Regions from separate parts of the Peribacillus sp. QJM3NY_7 genome, predicted to be linked through region 2. Evidence: riboswitches for the same ligand, from Rfam matches in the RefSeq annotation. Region 2 holds a riboswitch; the other holds the start of a gene.
What was found. A riboswitch is a leader RNA that binds a small molecule or an ion and turns the genes downstream of it on or off. The one in region 2 is predicted to bind glycine.
Positions count from the first base shown of each region.

Region 1: linked by a shared signal. The riboswitch ahead of AC0VX1_RS03210 (amino acid permease) and the one ahead of gcvT (glycine cleavage system aminomethyltransferase GcvT) in region 2 are both predicted to bind glycine.

Region 1 covers NZ_CM149663.1:666,528-676,384, forward strand. Annotated here, with positions in the region: gene AC0VX1_RS03200 (sodium:solute symporter family protein) at 1-80, opposite strand, end outside; gene AC0VX1_RS03205 (DUF3311 domain-containing protein) at 77-277, opposite strand; gene AC0VX1_RS03210 (amino acid permease) at 554-1,894, opposite strand; glycine riboswitch at 2,083-2,161, opposite strand; gene AC0VX1_RS03215 (amino acid permease) at 2,669-4,057, shown strand; gene AC0VX1_RS03220 (glucose-1-dehydrogenase) at 4,501-5,286, opposite strand; gene AC0VX1_RS03225 (GRP family sugar transporter) at 5,305-6,156, opposite strand; gene AC0VX1_RS03230 (thioredoxin family protein) at 6,367-6,927, shown strand; gene AC0VX1_RS03235 (helix-turn-helix domain-containing protein) at 7,113-7,658, opposite strand; gene AC0VX1_RS03240 (PLD nuclease N-terminal domain-containing protein) at 8,062-8,301, shown strand; gene AC0VX1_RS03245 (ABC transporter ATP-binding protein) at 8,298-9,203, shown strand; gene AC0VX1_RS03250 (ABC transporter permease) at 9,200-9,857, shown strand, end outside.
Region 2 covers NZ_CM149663.1:3,597,766-3,607,622, forward strand. Annotated here, with positions in the region: gene AC0VX1_RS17195 (vitamin B12-dependent ribonucleotide reductase) at 1-664, opposite strand, end outside; gene AC0VX1_RS17200 (lipoate--protein ligase family protein) at 1,052-1,888, opposite strand; gene AC0VX1_RS17205 (rhodanese-like domain-containing protein) at 2,090-2,473, shown strand; gene gcvPB (aminomethyl-transferring glycine dehydrogenase subunit GcvPB) at 2,612-4,069, opposite strand; gene gcvPA (aminomethyl-transferring glycine dehydrogenase subunit GcvPA) at 4,062-5,408, opposite strand; gene gcvT (glycine cleavage system aminomethyltransferase GcvT) at 5,426-6,532, opposite strand; glycine riboswitch at 6,673-6,756, opposite strand; glycine riboswitch at 6,760-6,847, opposite strand; gene AC0VX1_RS17225 (DEAD/DEAH box helicase) at 7,225-8,913, shown strand; gene AC0VX1_RS17230 (YqhG family protein) at 8,891-9,688, shown strand; gene AC0VX1_RS17235 (YqzE family protein) at 9,733-9,857, opposite strand, start outside.

The sequences.
Region 1 (9,857 bases), 2.6 Mb from region 2:
TCTTTTCCTTTTGAAGAGCGTATTCCTAAAAATATCGATAGAAGTAAAAATGCTAAAATGATTAAGAGAGCAATATTCATTCCTGGTCACCTTCCCGATTCCTGGGATCCAGCTTATACATGATGCCGAGTATGGCAGAGGTAAGGACCACCCACATAGCCATCCAGAACATATTGAAAGGCATCCCTAATACATATGGTTCTATTTTATTAACAAAAGGTAGAAATCCCAGTATGCCTATAAAAGGAACTAGTGTAAGAATATATATAATCTTCATTAAACAACCCCTCCGTTTTAAATAAAGTGAAACGCCCACCAATGGGGGTTTATTCTTCAATGCCACTGATGGATGGGTGAACCAAACCGGATGGAAAATTCATACATGACGGAAAAGGTCCGATAATATATACTAGCTTACACTATTTTGATATAAAATTTAATGCAGTTGCCTGATATATTTTAGCAAAAGTGTGCAGAAAGCCGAAGGCCTAATATGTTCATATGCAGATAAAGCCTTGAATTCATATTGAGTTTAAGGCTTTATTTCCTTTAGCTATCTTTTTTTTCGATAATTATATAGTATCACCAAGAGGATGAACCAGATTGGGGTCAAGAGCAGTGATAGCCGTGTAGCTTCAGCGAATAGCATAACAATAAGGATGAACAGGAATAAGCCTAAAATGACGTAATTGACAAAAGGTGTAAAAGGAGCCTTGAAAGTCGATTCGGCTCTTAGGTCAGGCCTTGTTTTCGAATATTTGATATGGGAGATCAAGATAATGCTCCATACCCATATGAAACAGATGGCACTGATGGTAGTCACGACAGTAAATGCCTGTTCCGGTATCAGCTTGCTTAATAATGCCCCTATTGATACAACGATTGTGGATGTGAATAAGGCATTGCCCGGGACAGCCTGTTTATTTAATTTTTCCAGTTTAGCAGGGGCTTCGCCATTCCTGCTTAACGTATAAAGTATTCGGCTCGTTGAAAATAAACCGCTGTTGCATGCAGAAGCAGCGGATGTCAAAACGACGAAGTTGATGATCCCTGCAGCGACTGGAATGCCGATTAACGCAAAGACCTCTACAAATGGACTGCTTGTGGCATCCAGTTGTGTCCATGGGTTGACGCAGAGAATGACGAATAGTGCACCAACGTAGAAAAGCAAAATCCGGACAGGGATTTTATTGATGGCAGATGGAATGTTCTTTCGCGGGTTCGCCGTTTCTGCTGCAGAAACCCCGACCAATTCGACACCGACAAATGAGAAGACGACCAACTGTAAAGATAACAGGAATCCGGAAATGCCATTGGGGAACATGCCGCCATGATTCCAAAGGTTCGTTAGGGAAACCGTTCCGGTATTGGTATTGAAGCCGATGATCAGAAGGAAAACTCCTACGATGATCAAGGCGATGATCGTGATTACTTTAATGATGGCAAACCAGAATTCCAATTCGCCAAAGATCTTAACGGTCAATAGGTTCAATCCTAACAGAATGACCAGACAAAGCAGAGCCGGAATCCATTGAGGGACATCAAACCAATATTGCATATAAACACCGACAGCTATGATATCGGCCATTGCGGTCATGATCCAACAAAACCAATATGTCCAACCGGTCACGAAGCCGGCCCATGGACCGACATATTCAGTTGCGAATTCAGTGAATGATGTGTACCCTGCATTGGATAAAAGCAATTCCCCCAGGGCCCTCATCACAAAAAACAAGGCAATCCCTATTATCATATAAGAGAATAATATGGAAGGACCTGCTAATTGTATGGCTTTTCCGGAACCTAAAAATAAACCGGTGCCAATGGTTCCTCCTATTGCAATCAGTTGTACATGTCGATTTTTTAAATCTCTTTTTAATTCTTGTTTAGCCAATTCGTACGCCCCCGTTTTTATAGTCTTGGTAGTGAATGTTTACCTGCATGGTCTTGGAGAGAGGGACGTGATTGTCGTCCAGCTTGCCTTTCCCATTTGTTGTTTTAGTCCAATCACAAAATGGACATTAAAAAAAGAGATTGGATAATACCAATCTCTTAAAGGGCTCAGAATAACAATATATCATTCGTTACTCTTCTGTCCTTTTGCCTGAGATTGTGAATCCTTCGGCGCTGCATCTTGTACAGTCTCTCCAGAAGCTGCTCCTGCTATAGTGTCATCCATAGCATTCATCGCTTGCTTGTATGCGGTTGTGAAGAAATGTCAGTCAGTGATAATTTTCCACTGCTTGATCATTTCATTATGCTTATAAAATAATATTGGAATTCTATCATCTATTTTTCGGTAGGTCAACAAATTTTTTGAAATGAAACAGGCATTATCTGTAGTTTAATAGTGGTCTGAATTTAACTTAAGGTCTAAGCAGAAGTGATTGTTTTCTACTCATTATGAACGATCACTATAATAAAATACTGAACATCATTTTTTTAAAATGATATTTTCTGATTAGAAAAATCAACAAGATATTATTGGCAACTGTTTATTTCAAAAATACAATTGTATTTTTACAGAATATTTACTATTATAAGATAAGAAAACATAAATGAAGTGTTATTGGTATTTTTTCGATAGAGCATTTCTAACTGCAATAATTAATAAGTTCATGGTAAGGATAGAAAAGCATTACCGATATTGCATCTGGAGGAGTTAATCATGTCGAACAAGGAATTAAAGAGAGGGCTGGAAGCACGTCACATTCAAATGATAGCTTTGGGCGGAACCATCGGAGTCGGGTTATTCATGGGATCTGCGAGCACGATCAAATGGACCGGGCCCTCTGTAATGCTTGCTTATGCCATTGCAGGTATTTTTATATTTTTCATCATGCGTTCCATGGGTGAGATGCTTTATTTAGAACCGACTACAGGTTCTTTTGCAACCTTTGCGAGTAGCTATATACATCCTTTGGCAGGTTATATGACTGCTTGGAGCAATTGGTTTCAATGGGTAATCGTCGGAATGTCCGAAATCATTGCGGTTGGCTTGTATATGCAATATTGGTTCCCGGAGTTACCGGCCTGGATACCAGGTGTGGTCGCCATGATCATCTTGGGAGCGGCCAACCTCATTTCCGTTAAATCATTCGGGGAATTTGAATTCTGGTTTGCACTTATAAAAATCATAACGATTATATTGATGATCGTTGCCGGCCTGGGCCTTATCTTCTTTGGAATAGGCAATGGCGGGGATGCGATTGGATTATCGAATCTTTGGGAAAATGGCGGCTTCTTTACGGGAGGCTGGACAGGATTCTTCTTTGCGCTTTCACTTGTCGTGGCTTCCTATCAAGGCGTTGAGCTTATCGGCATCACAGCAGGGGAAGCGAAAGACCCAACGAAGACCGTAACAAAAGCGATTCAATCAATTATATGGCGCATTTTAATTTTCTACATTGGTGCCATTTTCGTCATCGTGACAGTATTCCCTTGGGATCAACTGGATGACTTAGGCAGTCCGTTTGTTTCGACCTTTGCCAAAATAGGTATCACTGCAGCGGCAGGCATCATTAATTTTGTGGTCATCACTGCGGCGATGTCTGGATGCAACAGTGGGATTTTCAGTGCAGGTCGTATGCTTTACACACTGGCATTGAATGGCCAAGCTCCGAAAGTCTTTGCTAAAGTATCTAAAAATGGAGTTCCGGCATATTGCACGATCGCTGTACTATTAGGGTTGGGCATCGGGGTTATCCTGAATTACCTTGCACCGCCGCAAGTATTCCTTTATGTGTACAGTGCGAGTGTTTTGCCTGGGATGATTCCATGGTTTGTCTTACTTATCAGTGAGCTTAAGTTCAGAAAGGTAAATGCCGCTGAAATGGAGAAACATCCGTTCAAAATGCCGTTGGCCCCTTACAGTAACTATGCGACAATAGCCTTTTTACTGATGGTGCTGGTAGGTATGTGGATCAATCCTAGTACAAGGATTTCCTTGGTTGTCGGAATCGTTTTCCTAGCCTTGGTAATAGCAAGTTATTACATGCTGAAAATGGATAAACGAACACCATTGGATGTTAAATCCGATGATGAGATTTCAGGATAAGAAATTCTAGTAAAAAGCCCTTCTCTAATTCGAGAAGGGCCTTTTTTTCCTTGTAGATCAATTGTGGAATTCACGAGTAAAACGGCGAAACTCACGAGTAAAGTCGTTGAATTCACGAGTAAAACAGCGGAATTCACGAGTAAAGTCGTCGAATTCACGAGTAAAATAGCGAAATTCACGAGAAGTTGTTGAATTCACGAGTAAAACGGCGAAACTCACGAGTGTAGCTAATTTGACCTCGTAACAAGGGAGGGACAGCAAGGGGAATGATTAGGATTTGTTGGTTCCAATGCAGAAATCGCAAATAGGACAACCAATCCGAGTAAAAAGACCGCAAGTAAAGGAAGTATTATTTTTCTTCAGCTTGTACAACATCCTTGTCCAGGGGCATGAAAAGAACCACCCCATGTTTGTGATGGAGTGGTTCTTTTCATACGTTAAGTTCAGCCTTTTCCTGCTTGGAAACCTGGATATTTGGTCATTCCGCCATCAGCATATAAGGTCAAGCCCGTTACATAGCTCGATTCAGCGGAAGCGAGCCAAGCGGCACAAGCGGCAATTTGTTCCGGTTTTCCGATGTATCCCATCGGTATCAGGTTGATGACTTCTTGTTTAGCTTTCGGGTCATCGAATTTTTCGGCATTGATGGGTGTGTCGATTGCACCAGGTGAAATATTATTAATGCGAATCCCTTTAGGAGCATATTCAAGTGCAAGGGTTTCTGTCATCATCTTGACTCCGCCCTTACTTGCTGCATAGTGGACAAAATGAGGCCAAGGTATCCGGTCATGAACGGAAGACATATTAATGATATTGCCCTTAATGCCATGATCGAGCATATAACTGATTGCTTCCCTGCTTGCCAGGAACATCCCCGTTAGATTTACATCGATGACTTTCTGCCAATCTTCAAGAGTCAATTTTTCGCTGGGCACTTCATTTTCAATACCAGCATTGTTGATCATGATGTCGATTGTACCAAAGGTGTCCACAGCGAAAGAAAGCAATTTCTTCACATCAGCTTCCTTTGAAACGTCACCTTGAATGGCTGCGGCTTTCCCGCCTGCAGCTTCAATCGTTTTGATGATTTCCTTATGGTCTCCATTTTCAGTGTGATAATTTAATACGACATGTGCTTTTTCTTTACCGAACCTTTCGGCCATGGCTTTTCCTAATCCTTTTGCCGCGCCAGTGATCACGACGACTTTTTTCTCTAAATCTTCATACATCGTTCAGCTCTCCTTTGACTATTCTTTTGTAAAGCCAATCATGATTCCGCCAGCAATTACGAGTACACACCCGATGATGACAAAGGCCATTTGCTTTTTGGATTTTTTCTCTCCTAAAAGAAAGATGCCGCCTAAAGTGGAAATGACGATTCCCATTTGGGAAAATGAGAATGCGATGGCCACGCCCACTTTGGGATTAGCGAGCAGGAGACCGATATTGCCGACAGCCCACATCATTCCGGTAAGGATATTCCGTCCGGCATACTTATTAAACGGTTTATGTTTGATGGAAAGGAGCAAGGCAGCCAGGAACATGCCAATTGCTTGCGGCAGGATCGCCGACCATCCGTCAACCTCATTCCATCTGACGACGATGACATATGTAACATAACCCACCGTAGAAATGGCAAGGTAAAAAACCCCTTTTTTCATGCTTCCTTCTTTTTTGTTATCACCATCGCCATAGCTTGTCAGCAAGACACCTGTAATCAAACAGATGATTGCAACAATGCCGATGATGATTGTCATCTTGTCATTCCATTCCCTGAAAATGATGACCGCAAAAAATGTATTTCCTAGAATTTGCAGTCCTGTTGAGATTGGAACGGTTTTCGATACCCCGATTTCCTTGACGCTATTGAATTGAAATAACTGCCCGAATGCCCAGCCTATCCCGGAAATGATGCCGACAATCCACACTAGACTGCTCCATTCCGGCGGATTGATGAAAGACATCATGATGGCGAACAGTAATGAACCGATTGTAATGCCAAGTGTTTGATTATAAGAGTTGCCTCCGAGTTTTTCGGAAACAAGCACTAAGCTGCCCCATGTCAATGCAGGGAGTAGCGCAAAGAGAAAGCCTTCCACAAAATTTCATCTCCTAAACTAGAAAACAATGTTTTTATCAATATAAAATAGTTAGTAAGCTATTGAATGTATGTATAGTTTTCCCTTTACACGGGAAAGAAAACATGGATTTAATTTACCAATTTGTCATTTTATTTTTCGGGATGGAAACAATGAAATAATAAGTGGTTTATGGTACTTTTAATTTAAAGAATAGTTAGGAGAAATACGATGACGACACTGAATGAATGGTTTGAAAAGGGGATTCCTGCTCAAGAATTTGTATCTTCGATGAAAGTACATAAAGAAAACTTACAATCGATCCAGCAAGGTTTTTCCACTTCTGCAGAGGACCAAGACTTTTTTGATGCATTAAAGAAGAAGGAACTTCGAGTTATTGTCATTACTGAAGACTGGTGCGGGGACGCGATGATGAATATTCCTATTCTGCTGAATATATCTGAAGCGGCAAATATCGAAACTCGCATGATTTTACGAGATCAAAATCTTGAACTGATGGATCAATATTTAACGAATGGAACAGCGCGTTCGATTCCCATTTTTATATTCATTGATAAGGATGGTGAAGAAAAAGCTGTTTGGGGACCTCGTGCACCAAAGGTACAAGAGTTCGTAATGGAGTTAAGGTCTGACCTGCCTGCCAAGGATGATGAACGTTTCGAGGCAGAGCAAAAAGCAGTTATTAAAAAGATAACTGCGGCTTTTGCTGAAGAAAAACACCTGTGGGACGAAGTATACAGCAGTATCAAGGAAACATTGGGGAGTTGCTGATTGCGGGTGCCTCACTTTTAGTCATGTCCCATAACGGGTGGTAAGCCATTATGGAATTTATTGGGCTGTTTCAAAACATGGACTGCAACCTGACTGGTTGGTGAATATATAGATATGTTTCCTAACGGTTTTTTCTATAATATTCGTTTTTGAGTCCAAGGTTTTGGAACAGCCTTTTCATTTTTTTATGATTCTGGAATAATTGTAACGCCGATTGTTCGAATAGGAGAGTCTTGTTTGGCACTTTGATTCGTTGCTTTGTAGTATTTTAACATTAAATCGTTCAATTCATTTTGGAAGTTAAGGAAGCTTTCATCATCAAGCTTTAGTTCTAAAAGGGAAAAGGTTGAACCATCTTCTGCGCAGTCTCTTTCTTCCAATTTAGTAAGATAGTTTTGATATTGGGTCATAAGGGATAATTGATAATAAGAAAAATAGTTCACCTTTTTTTCATTAGAGGATTTTTTCCATTCTTCCCCGCTAAGTCGTGCTTCTTCTTCATTTAAAACGTAGTATTTTTCGGAAACGGATCTCACTTTTTTCTCTTTTACTATGCGAATGACCCCTGAATCCAAAAGGACCTGTATATGTCTATATAATGTTGCTTGGGGTACATCTTTAATGATTTTTAACATTTCTAATGGTGTTAAACCATTTTCCCTATTTCTCATTAAAGCTTGGGTAATCTTTATTCTTACTGGGTGCATTAAAATTTCAGCTTTATTAATCATCTTATTCTCCTCACATTGGAAATTATAACTGGATAATTTTTAGTGAACTTTCCTGTTGGTCATGAATAATACGTTTAATTCTTCATATATTGTAATGTTTGAATCATTGTCATTTACATGAAAATGACACGGTTCGAAAAATAATAGTACCGAAATATTTTTTCTAAGTAAATAATAAGTATTTTTTAATTATTTTAATTTTTAAAAAAATGTCTACATTTAATGAAAATTAATAAATATCGCTATATTTTTATTATTATTCATTATGATAATATTATCATTATAAATAACAATAAAAACTAAAACAATATTTTGTTAAGAAAAAATAGGTGCAAAATTCCAAATTAGATGTTATCATTATCGATAATGATAATAATATTTCGTTACCAAAGGAGTGGTATATATGGAATTGCATTATGGATGGAACGAATTGAAAGATATTGATTTCATGTCTATTCTGCCGATCATTTTACCGGTAATTGCAATTGGAATGATTTTAGTGCTTATAGCATTAATTGATTTATACAGAAATCGAAAGACGAGGAAAAATGTTTTATTGTGGACACTCATCATTATTTTTGCAAATACTATCGGTCCAATTCTGTACTTCGTTATCGGTAGAAAGGACAGTGAAAGAATATGAAATTAGAAATTAAAAATGTTACAAAAAAATTCAAAGAAAAAACAGCGGTCGATAATTTTTCAATGGAATTGCAATCAGGGGAATGTGTTGGATTGATTGGGCCAAATGGGGCTGGTAAATCGACACTGATAAAAGTGATTGCAGATATTATAGATCCAAGTACGGGAGAAGTATTGCTTGATGGTAAGAAAATTTCAAAAATGAAAAAGGAAATAGGCTACTTACCACAATACCCTAACTTCTTTCAATGGATGACAGCCAAAGAAACCCTTACTTTCATGGGGCAGCTTTCGGGTATCAAGAGGGAAGAATTATTAAACGGCATCCCAGAGATATTGTCGAAAGTTGGGTTGAGCGGGGAAGAGAATTCAAAGGTGCGGACTTTTTCGGGCGGAATGAAACAAAGGCTTGGTATTGCACAGGCGCTGTTACATAAACCGGCATTGATTGTCATGGATGAACCGGTTTCGGCATTAGATCCCATCGGCCGGAGAGAAGTGTTGAATATCATAAAAGAGATAAAGAAAGATACGACAATTTTATTATCGACGCATATATTAAGCGATGCAGAAGAAATATGTGAGAGGTTTGTCATTATAAAAAGCGGTAAAAAAATTGAGGACACAACGATGTCAGAATTATTGAACAGGAATAGCGGAAATAAAATCAATGTCGACATAACCTCTAAAAGTCAAAAATGGATTGAAAACGTTAAAAGCTTGAATTTCGTCAAAGGTGTAGAGGTAATGGGGAACAAATTGAAGATAGAAGTGGAAGATATTGAGTCAAACAAGAATATGTTACTGGCGAATGCTTTGGAGCATAATGTTGATCTTGTCAGGTTCGAAATAGATAACGATACATTGGAAGAGATATTCTTAAAATTGGTGGTGGAAAAATGAATAACTTTGCCGTTTTAGCTAAAAAGGAATTTATTCAGATGGTACGTGAATTTAAAGTGATTTGGCTGCCGCTCGTATTTATATTTTTAGGAATAACTCAACCAGTTGTAAGCTATTATTTACCTTCAATATTAGAGGCACTGGGCGGGGGCCAAGGGATCACCATTGATCCAAGCATGGCTGCCCAAAAAGGCGGCGAAGTTCTTGCCAGTACTTTAGGGTCTCAATTTGATCAGTTAGGGGTCATGATCATCATCGTTTCCATGATGGGAGTCGTTCAATCCGATAAAGCAAATGGGATGCTTGCTTTCATACTTACAAGGCCTGTGACGGTTGGATCTTATATAAGCGGGAAAATCATTTCCAATTACCTGTTTGTTGCCTGCAGTGTGGCATCGGGATATTTGGTTTCATATCTTTATGTAGTTTTTTTGTTTACGAGTGTTGATTTTGGGGATTTAATAGTGGCTTTACTGTTCTATCTGCTGTGGATCCTATTCATCGTTTCATTCACGACGATGATCAGTACCATTTTTAATAGCCAGGGTATCATTGCATTAATTTCGATAGTATTTCTCCTCGGCTGCAGAATCATAGTTGGATTAAGTCCGGTAATAGACAATGTGAATCCGGCAAGCATGAGTAAGCATGCCA
Region 2 (9,857 bases):
TCGTACCCACTCCGCCGCCGCGGCTCATGATTTCCATCACTTGTTTCCTATGTTCTGAAATACCTTCACGTGAATCCGGTACGAATGGCATTACATAGCAGTTGAAATAAGTAACATCCGTATTGGAACCTGCACCGTATAATACTCGGCCTGCCGGGACGAAATTAAGGTTCTTTAATTCTTCATAGAATTTATTGAACCATTCCGTTCTTTTTTCTTCCGTGGTTTCCACTGATGCCAATCCCGTTGCATTACGTTTCGCAATTTGTTCATAGTATATTTCAAGAGGCTTTTCGATTATATCCAACGGACGGTTTACAATTCCCGTCTCAACTTCTTCCGGATTATCCAATACGCCACGGAATTCTTCATCCACCAATACCTTGGCTTTTTTGGTTTCCCAATCAATTTCAACGATGTAACCGAGACCCCTTGCCGGGAATTTCGGATCTTCCTTAATCGTCAACACGACGAAATCGCCTGCCGAGAGTGTGATTTTTTCAGTATCCTTAAAAGAATAGCGGTCAAGCATGACTAGACGGGACACTCCCTTATGCGCCATTTTCATATCAGCAGTTACAGGGTGAACCTGGGGAAATAAAGAAATATCCTTATTCAACCTTTCTAGATCAACCTTTAAAGCTTCTTTTATTACAACCGACATAATTCCCTCTCCTTTATATGTTTCATGATCCGTTCTTGCTGCCGCAAAAATCCTTATGTAGCCTTACATGTCCGTTTCGCTTAACAAGTACCCTAAATTTATCATAGCGAAACTCAAAAATCAACATATAGTGTCGTATTAAATATTTCAACTACTATATATTGTGTTTGTTTTGAATAACTTTTAATTTTGTCAAACGTTAAATCAATTAATATAGTTAGCAAAAGGGAGGAAAATGTCGATTTATAATAATTTTTCATCAGATTTCAATTAATTTGGACCTTGCTTTTTCCCCATCCCTTTTAGGGCTTATCCCTGCAAGGAATGTGTTATTCGGTCAAACAAATCTGAAAAAACTTTTTATTATCCACTCTAATTATGCTTACTCTATCTCATGAAATTCCATTCATCGCTTTCATATTTGCTTTCTGCAATTGCCTTCACTTCCAGCAATTGCTTTTCAGTGAGGACATATGGCTCTAAATCGACCGAAAGTCCTTCGGCAAAACCTTTTTCGAAAGCTTCTTTCGCTTCAGGGATGGTTATCTTTCTCCCGGCAATATCATTCATGGCCACAGCTTTGTTTTTTAAGTTTTTTTGCATTCTCTCTTTAACCCTGTCATTTGAGAATTTAAATACGCTAAAGAGCTTATCATCATCAAGCTCAAGCAAAATGGACCCGTGCTGAAGGATGACGCCTTTTTGCCTGGTTTGAGCGCTGCCAGCGACCTTCCTGCCCTCAACGACCAGTTCATACCAGCTAGGTGCATCAAAGCAGACGGAAGACCTGGGCGATTTTAAAGCCGCTTTTTCCTGTTCGCTCCGAGGCACGGCAAAATAAGCATCCAATCCAAGATTCCTGAACCCCATCAATATTCCTTCAGAAATGACACGATAAGCTTCAGTAACGGTGGTTGGCATTCCCGGATAGGATTCTGGAACGATTACACTATAAGTCAATTCATGTTCGTGCAGTACCGCTCGTCCTCCTGTCGGCCTGCGAACAAAACCAAGGCCCTGCCTTTTGACCTCTTCCAGATCAATCTCCGCTTCTGCCTTTTGAAAATAACCGATCGACAATGTCGCTGGATCCCAGCCGTAAAAGCGTATGATCGGCGGAATTTCCCCTTTGCTTTGCCAGTTTAACAGGGCTTCGTCCAGCGCCATATTAAAAGCCGGTGAACAATACCCCGAATCTATAAAACCCCATTTTTCTTTAGTCATCCTTACCCCTCGTTTCGATAGACGTTTTTCAATCCCCCACAAAAAACTCACATGTAGTAGTTTAACAGACTTTAACACTCTAAAAAAGAAAGTGCTATCAAGTCATGAAGAATTTGATGAAAATTCTTTTTGATTATTGGGTAAAGCAATTATATAATAAAGATTGTCTGTATTCGTTAAGGTAGAAGGGAGTTTTTATGTTTGGAAATATTATATACTCTGCTCATCATCCTCGGAGTGGTTATTGCGTATTCACTTTTTAATTGGTACCGCCAGCGTAAAATCGTTAAAACACTAACACAGGACGAATTTATCGCCAACTACAGAAAAGTGCAGCTAATTGATGTGCGGGAACCGAATGATTTCGAAAATGGTCATATCTTAGGCGCAAGAAACATCCCTATGACTCAAATGAAAACCCGCTTGGTCGAAATTAGGCCGGACAAGCCTGTATATTTGTACGCTCAAAGCGAAATCATCAGCGGCAGAGCTGCAGCCATGCTATACAAAAAGGGCTACAGGGAACTTTTTCACTTAAAGGGCGGTTTCAAGATGTGGACCGGGAAAATCAAAGCAAAGAAATAAGACCCATCTCGGCATGGGCTCTTTTTAATTCCATAGCTCAAGTAAAAGAAAGTCAACAGTTGGACTTTAATGGAATCTTACATAAACATGAAAAATCCCCGCCGGAAGGCAGGGATTTTTTTCGTGTAAGCTACTAATCTAGGCTTGATAACGCAAAATGGGTTTTCTTGCAGCAAGTGTTTCATCAAGCCGCTTTATTACGGTTGTATGCGGAGCTTCCTGAACGATTTCCGGGGTTTCTTCCGCTTCCTTGGCAATCTGGATCATCGCGTCGATGAACGCATCCAGCGTTTCTTTTGACTCGGTTTCAGTCGGTTCTATCATCATTCCTTCTTCCACGTTCAACGGGAAGTAAATGGTTGGAGGATGATACCCGAAATCCAGCAATCTTTTAGCTATATCGAGCGTCCTTACCCCCAATTTCTTTTGCCGGCGTCCGCTTAATACGAATTCATGCTTACAATGACGATTATATGGTAAGTCAAAATAAGGTTCCAACTTGCGCATCATATAATTGGCATTGATGACCGCGTTCTCTGTGACGGCTTTAAGGCCATCAGGACCCATTGAACGGATGTACGTATATGCCCTCACGTTTATTCCGAAATTACCATAATAAGGTTTTACCCTGCCAATGGATTGCGGACGATCATAATCAAGGACGAATTGCTCGCCTTGCTTGACTATAAGAGGTTTAGGCAAGTAAGGAATCAAGTCGGACTTCACACCTACAGGACCAGAACCCGGGCCGCCGCCTCCATGCGGGCCTGTGAATGTTTTATGGAGATTTAAATGAACCACATCAAAGCCCATGTCACCCGGTCGTGCTTTTGATAGGACTGCATTCAGATTCGCTCCATCATAATAAAGCTTCCCACCTGCATCATGGACAAGTTGTGCCATTTCCAAAATATTTTCTTCAAACAATCCCAATGTATTGGGGTTCGTCAGCATCAAGGCCGCCGTATCAGGTCCGACAACACGTTTTAAATCTTCAAGGTCGACTAACCCATTTTCATCGGACTTCACCGTAATCGTTTCTAGTCCGGCAACAGTGGCAGAGGCAGGATTCGTACCATGGGCCGAATCAGGTACAATCACTTTCGTCCGTTCTGTATCGCCATTCGCTTCGTGAAAAGCGCGAATCATCATCAATCCTGTCCATTCACCGTGGGCACCTGCTGCAGGCTGTAATGTCACTTGGTCCATCCCGGTGATTTCCGTTAAGTGTTCCTGCAAATCAAATAATAGTCCCAATGCTCCTTGTACAGTAGCGGGATCTTGATATGGATGGATATGGGCAAAACCGTTGAAACGTGCCACATTTTCATTTATTTTCGGATTATATTTCATCGTGCATGAACCCAGCGGATAAAAACCCGAATCCACCCCATGATTCCGTTTGGAAAGTGCAGTATAGTGACGCATGATATCCAGTTCGGACACCTCAGGAAGCTTTGCCTCTTCTTCACGGATGTAGTCGGCAGGAAGAATTTCTTCGAGCGGAATAGTTGCAACATCCATTTCTGGCAGACTGTACCCGATCCGGCCGGAAGTACTGATTTCAAAAATGAGTGATTGATCTTGATTATTCATGTTGATCCCCCAATTCCTGCGCAAGTGCATCAATTTCTTCTTTTGTTCTTAGTTCAGTTACCGCAACCAGCATATGGTCTTTCAATTCAGGATAAACCGTCCCTAAATCGAAGCCGCCGATCATCCCTTTTTCAAAAAGGTTTTTATTGACCTCTGAAAACGGAGCAGGCAGTTTAATGACAAATTCATTAAACGAAGGACCGTCGAATATCACTTCCACCCCTTTTGCCATAATTGCTTTTTTTGCATAATGTGCTTTTTGAATATTTTGCACGGCCATTTCTTTGACACCCTTTTTCCCAAGCGCGGTCATTGCAACAGAAGCGGCCAAGGCATTCAAAGCTTGATTGGAACAAATGTTGGATGTGGCTTTGTCACGGCGAATGTGCTGTTCACGAGCTTGAAGCGTCAGGACAAACCCTCTTTTTCCATTCTCATCGACCGTTTGACCGACGAGTCTGCCCGGAACTTTCCGTACAAGTTTATTAGTAACCGCAAAATATCCACAATGAGGGCCACCGAATGCCGCTGGAATGCCGAATGGCTGAGCATCCCCCGTTACGATATCTGCACCGAGTGCACCAGGGGATGTCAAAGCTCCCAATGCAAGCGGATTACTGGAAACGATAAACATGGACTTGACGTCATGAATGATTTCTTCCATTTCTTTCAATGGCTCGATCCGGCCAAAAAAGTTCGGGTATTGCACGATCACTCCTGCAATGTCATCATTCGCCAATTCCCTTAAAGCAGCTAAGTCCGTCACACCGTCTTTATGAGGAATTTCGATCACTTCCACGCGTTGCCCTTTTGCATATGTCTTCACAACTTCTCTTGATTCAGGATGAACGGTTCCTGAAATGAGAATCTTCTTCCGCCTTGTCTGTCCTGAAGCAAGCATCGCTGCTTCAGCCAGCGCCGTCCCGCCGTCATACATGGAGGAGTTAGCCACATCCATACCCGTCAATTCACATATCATCGTTTGATATTCAAAGATTGCTTGAAGCTCGCCCTGTGAAATTTCAGGCTGATACGGTGTATACGCCGTATAAAACTCAGAACGGGAAAGAACATGATCGACGATGACCGGCGCATAATGGTCATAGACACCCGCACCAAGGAAGGAAGCATAATTTTTAAGGTCCGCATTCTTTGCAGCAAGCCTTGATAATTCTTTCATTAATGCAGGTTCCGATTTAGCAGGCTTGATATCGTATTCTCCTTGAAAACGAACGCTTTCAGGGATATCATTGAAAAGTTCTTCAGCAGCGGATACCCCTATCGCTTCCAGCATTTCTTGTTTATCTTGCTCTGTCATGGGTAAATAACGATGTTTCATCTAATGACCATTCCCCTCTATTTACGTGGTTTTTTATAAAAAGGTGTTTGTATTATAACGGCTTTCAAACGTTTGGAACGGATTTCCACTTCGACTTCCGCATCCAGCACCGAAAATTCCTTATCGATAAGTACCAATCCAACGTTTTTCTTCAATGTTGGCGATTGGGTACCAGTCGTGACCTCGCCAATGACTTCATCACCGCTGTAGACCTTATACCCATGACGTGGAATGCCACGGTCAATCATTTCAATTCCCACAAGCTTCCGGGGAGCCCCTTTCTCCTTTTGCTCAGCAAGAACGGCTTTCCCGAAAAAATCAACTTCCTTATCCACTTTTACTGCAAAACCAATCCCGGCTTCTATCGGGGTGATGTCCGCCGAAAGCTCCTGCCCATACAGCGGCAGTTTCGCTTCAAAACGCAGGGTATCACGAGCGCCTAAACCAATTGGCTGAACCCCCTCTTCCTTACCGGCATCCATAATCGCCTTCCAAAGGGCAGGGCCATTTTTACTGTCGCTATATATTTCAAAACCATCTTCACCAGTGTATCCAGTACGGGATACCAGCGTGGAGATACCGTTAATCATGACATTATCCTTGAACCTGAAAAATCCAATTTCACTTAAGTCAGTACTTCCGGATAGTTTTTGTAATATCTTCTCTGCAGCTGGTCCTTGAAGTGCCAGCTGTGTATAGTCACTTGATACATTCGTAATTTGGGCATCTTCCGTTAAATTCGCTTGAAGCCAATTGAAATCTTTTTCTGTATTCGCTGCATTGACCACGAGCAGATAGTCGTCCTCAGCCCTTTTATACACGATAAGATCATCAACCGTGCCTCCGTTTTCATAACACATGGCGGTATATTGGGCCCCGCCCTGTTGCAGCTTTGATATATCATTTGTCAGCATCTTCTGTAAAAAGGAAAGGCTCCCAGGCCCCTTAACATCGACTTCCCCCATATGGGAAACATCAAATAACCCCGCTTTTGTCCGTACGGCTTCATGTTCATCCTTTATACCCGAAAATTGGACAGGAAGTTCCCAGCCGCCAAAATCAATCGTTTTACCTCCATATTCACGATAAACCTCAAATAGTGGTGTTCTGTTTAAATTGGTCAAAACATGACCCCCTTCAGATTTTTTTAAAAATTAATTGGCTTCATTATCAAAAGCTTCTTGTCATTACGCATCAGATACATCCTGATTCATGATGTGAAAAAAGCACAAAAAAGGACAGAGAAAGCCCGTTTGAGCTTTTTCTCTGTCCTGAAACCTGAAAGTTTACCTATGTAATAGGTTTTCCCCTTTGGTGGCCGTCCCATAACGGGCGGCGCTCTCCAGAGTTGCGTCCAATAAGAGTTCTTTTGCCTGAGAGATTCACTGCTAAGTTTGCTCCTTCGGCGCTACATCCGTAGTCTCTCCCCTTATCTTCACCCGCATATAAATGGTCTACCATTGAAAGGAAACGAATAAGTTCCAAGCATCGGTAAAACCTTTTAGCATAAATGGGATGCATTCTCTGCCAATTCTCCTAAAACTTCAGAAACCGTTTGACTGATCTCCTTCAGTAATCTTGGATAAATTAGGAGCCTATAGCCCATACTAAGAAAACGCGAACTGCAAAATCGATGTACAAACATTCTTTGTAGCGTTTGGAAATTGGAATTTTCTAAATATACTTATATCCTACCCTAAGAAACTTATCTCTGCAATATTTTTTGAAAAAGAAATATTTTTCTTACTTCACATATGAAATGTTCGGGTTTTGACCTTATATTAAGGAAATTATGATTTAAGAGGGAGTTATTTCTATGAAAATCAATATATCCTTCAATTCTGAATGGAATGACGAGTTTCTGCAAAAGATGGAAAATGACGGTCCATGGGGAAATTGGGAGCTTTATAAGTTGGCGGTTCAAATGGAGGAAAACCTTATCATCCCTGATTTCGAAGGTTTACAGGCCCCAAAGCATCTTCCTCAGCTAACCCCGCTTCCCCATCAATTGGAAGCGGCGAAGCAAGTAGTGGAAAAGATGAATGGAAAAGCCATTTTGGCTGATGAGGTAGGGCTGGGAAAAACAATTGAAGCAGGCTTGATCCTAAAAGAGTATATGATTAGGGGCCTTGTAAAAAAAGTATTGATCCTTGTTCCGGCTTCCCTTGTCACACAATGGGCATTTGAATTGAATACCAAGTTTCATATTCCGGCAGTCGTTCAGAGAAAAAGTTATGTCTGGGACTCCTGTGATGTGGTCATTTCATCCATTGATACAGCGAAACGCGCTCCACATCGAGATATCATCTTTACTCAGGAATATGACTTCATCATTATTGATGAAGCTCATAAACTTAAAAATAATAAGACGAAGAACTATGAATTCGTCCAAAATCTGAAAAAGAAATTTTGTTTACTCCTGACAGCCACTCCGATTCAAAATAAAGTCGAGGAGATATTCCACCTCGTTTCGTTATTGAAACCGGGCCACTTGGGAAATGCTTCGCTCTTTTCGGAAAAGTATAAAGGGAAAGGCCGGAACATAACTGAAGATGAACACCTAAAGGAACTGGTCAATACTGTCATGATTCGAAACCGGCGGGCCGATACTGGCATTGAATGGACAAAACGGCATGTGGAAACCATCACCATTGAATTTTCTCCAACGGAACAAGCATTGTATGATGCTGTTTCCAAATTCAAGCCAATTTCGGATGGATCAAAAGGAAGCGCCTTTTCGGCTCTCACTCTCCAAAGGGAAGCATGCAGCAGCAGAGAGGCTGTCTTTTATACATTAAAGAATATGAGGGATAAATACGATCAGCCTTCCCCTGATTTTTTGGCAAAGCTTGATGATTTATTTACTAAAGTGAATGAAACGGTCCAGAACTCAAAGGCTGAAAAAGCTTTGGAACTGATCAAGAAAATAGATGACAAAGTGATTATCTTTACGGAATATAGGGCGACTCAACTATATCTCCAATGGTACCTACAGCAGAATGGAATTTCTTCTGTTCCTTTCCGAGGCGGTTTTAAGCGCGGAAAGAAAGACTGGATGCGTGAATTATTCCAAAAGAACATTCAGGTATTAATCGCAACAGAAGCTGGCGGGGAAGGGATAAACCTTCAGTTTTGCCATCACTTGATTAATTTTGACCTGCCCTGGAACCCAATGAGGCTTGAACAGAGAATTGGAAGGATTCACCGCCTTGGTCAGGAAGAAGATGTGATGATTTATAACTTTGCCACGAAAAATACAGTTGAAGAACATATACTGAAGTTACTATACGAAAAAATAAATTTATTTGAAAAAGTAATCGGTGAATTGGATGATATTTTAACCAAACTGGATATTAACAACATTGAAGAATATTTAATTGATGTGGTCGGCGAGTCCAAAACCGAAGGTGAAATGAAAGTCAAGATGGATAATTTTTCATCGTTGATCCAATTCGCTCAATCAATGAAGGAAGGTGAGGTTCATGCAGCAACGGGAAATTCATGATTTTTTAATCACTTTCTTTAAAGCCAATGATTGTGAAATACTGGATAATGCACCAACCCACCTTACAGTGCAATTGACGATTGAGATGGATAAAGAATTAATGAACAGACCCTTTTATTGGCATTATCTAGAAAAAACAGGAGGTGTTCCGAACCCGGCACAAATCACTTTCATTACCGATCCAGAACAAGCTCCATCCGATTTAAAGGGAGAAATGATTCATTTCGGCTCCCCTCGTCTTCACCAGATTATTCAATCAACCAAAAAGCTGGCAGGGTATACTAGACTTTTTGAGAATACGCCTCCATCAAAAGGCAGAAATAATCCTTTGTTTCCTTGGCTGACCCTGAATGTGAAAATATCCTATCAATGCGACCGCAAAAAAGATACTTTCATGTCAATCGGACTGAATTTAATCTCGGGTGAAATAATGGAAGGGTTTCACCATCGGGTTTTACCGATTAACGTCACCCCGAAAATACCGGATTACTCCTTTACGCTTTCACCTCTGATCATGCCCAAGAGTGGATTGGCAAGACTTGATACATACATCAGAACCAGTTTCGAGGATGATGACCATTCCTGGGCGGAGGAAGCAATGCTGCGCTGGCAGAATGACTTGAATTTATTGGAGCATTTTTACAAGGATATGGACGAAAAAAGTGAGAGCTATTATACCGAAAAAGAAGCACTAAAAGCACAATATGAACCCAACATCAGAATTTCCATCATCAACGGAGGATTATTTTACCTTTCAGATAGGGCTTTGGGATAAGGAAAGAACAAAAAAACAGATGTCCCAAGTTCAGGACATCTGTTTTACTTTTTGATCGTTTTCCTTATAAACATCGACAAAGCAAAAGGGACAATGCCAAACCAATGTGACATACCCTGGTTTTTATCCTCTTTTCTGTGAAGGCGTTTTTCTTTTCGTTCTTTTTTCG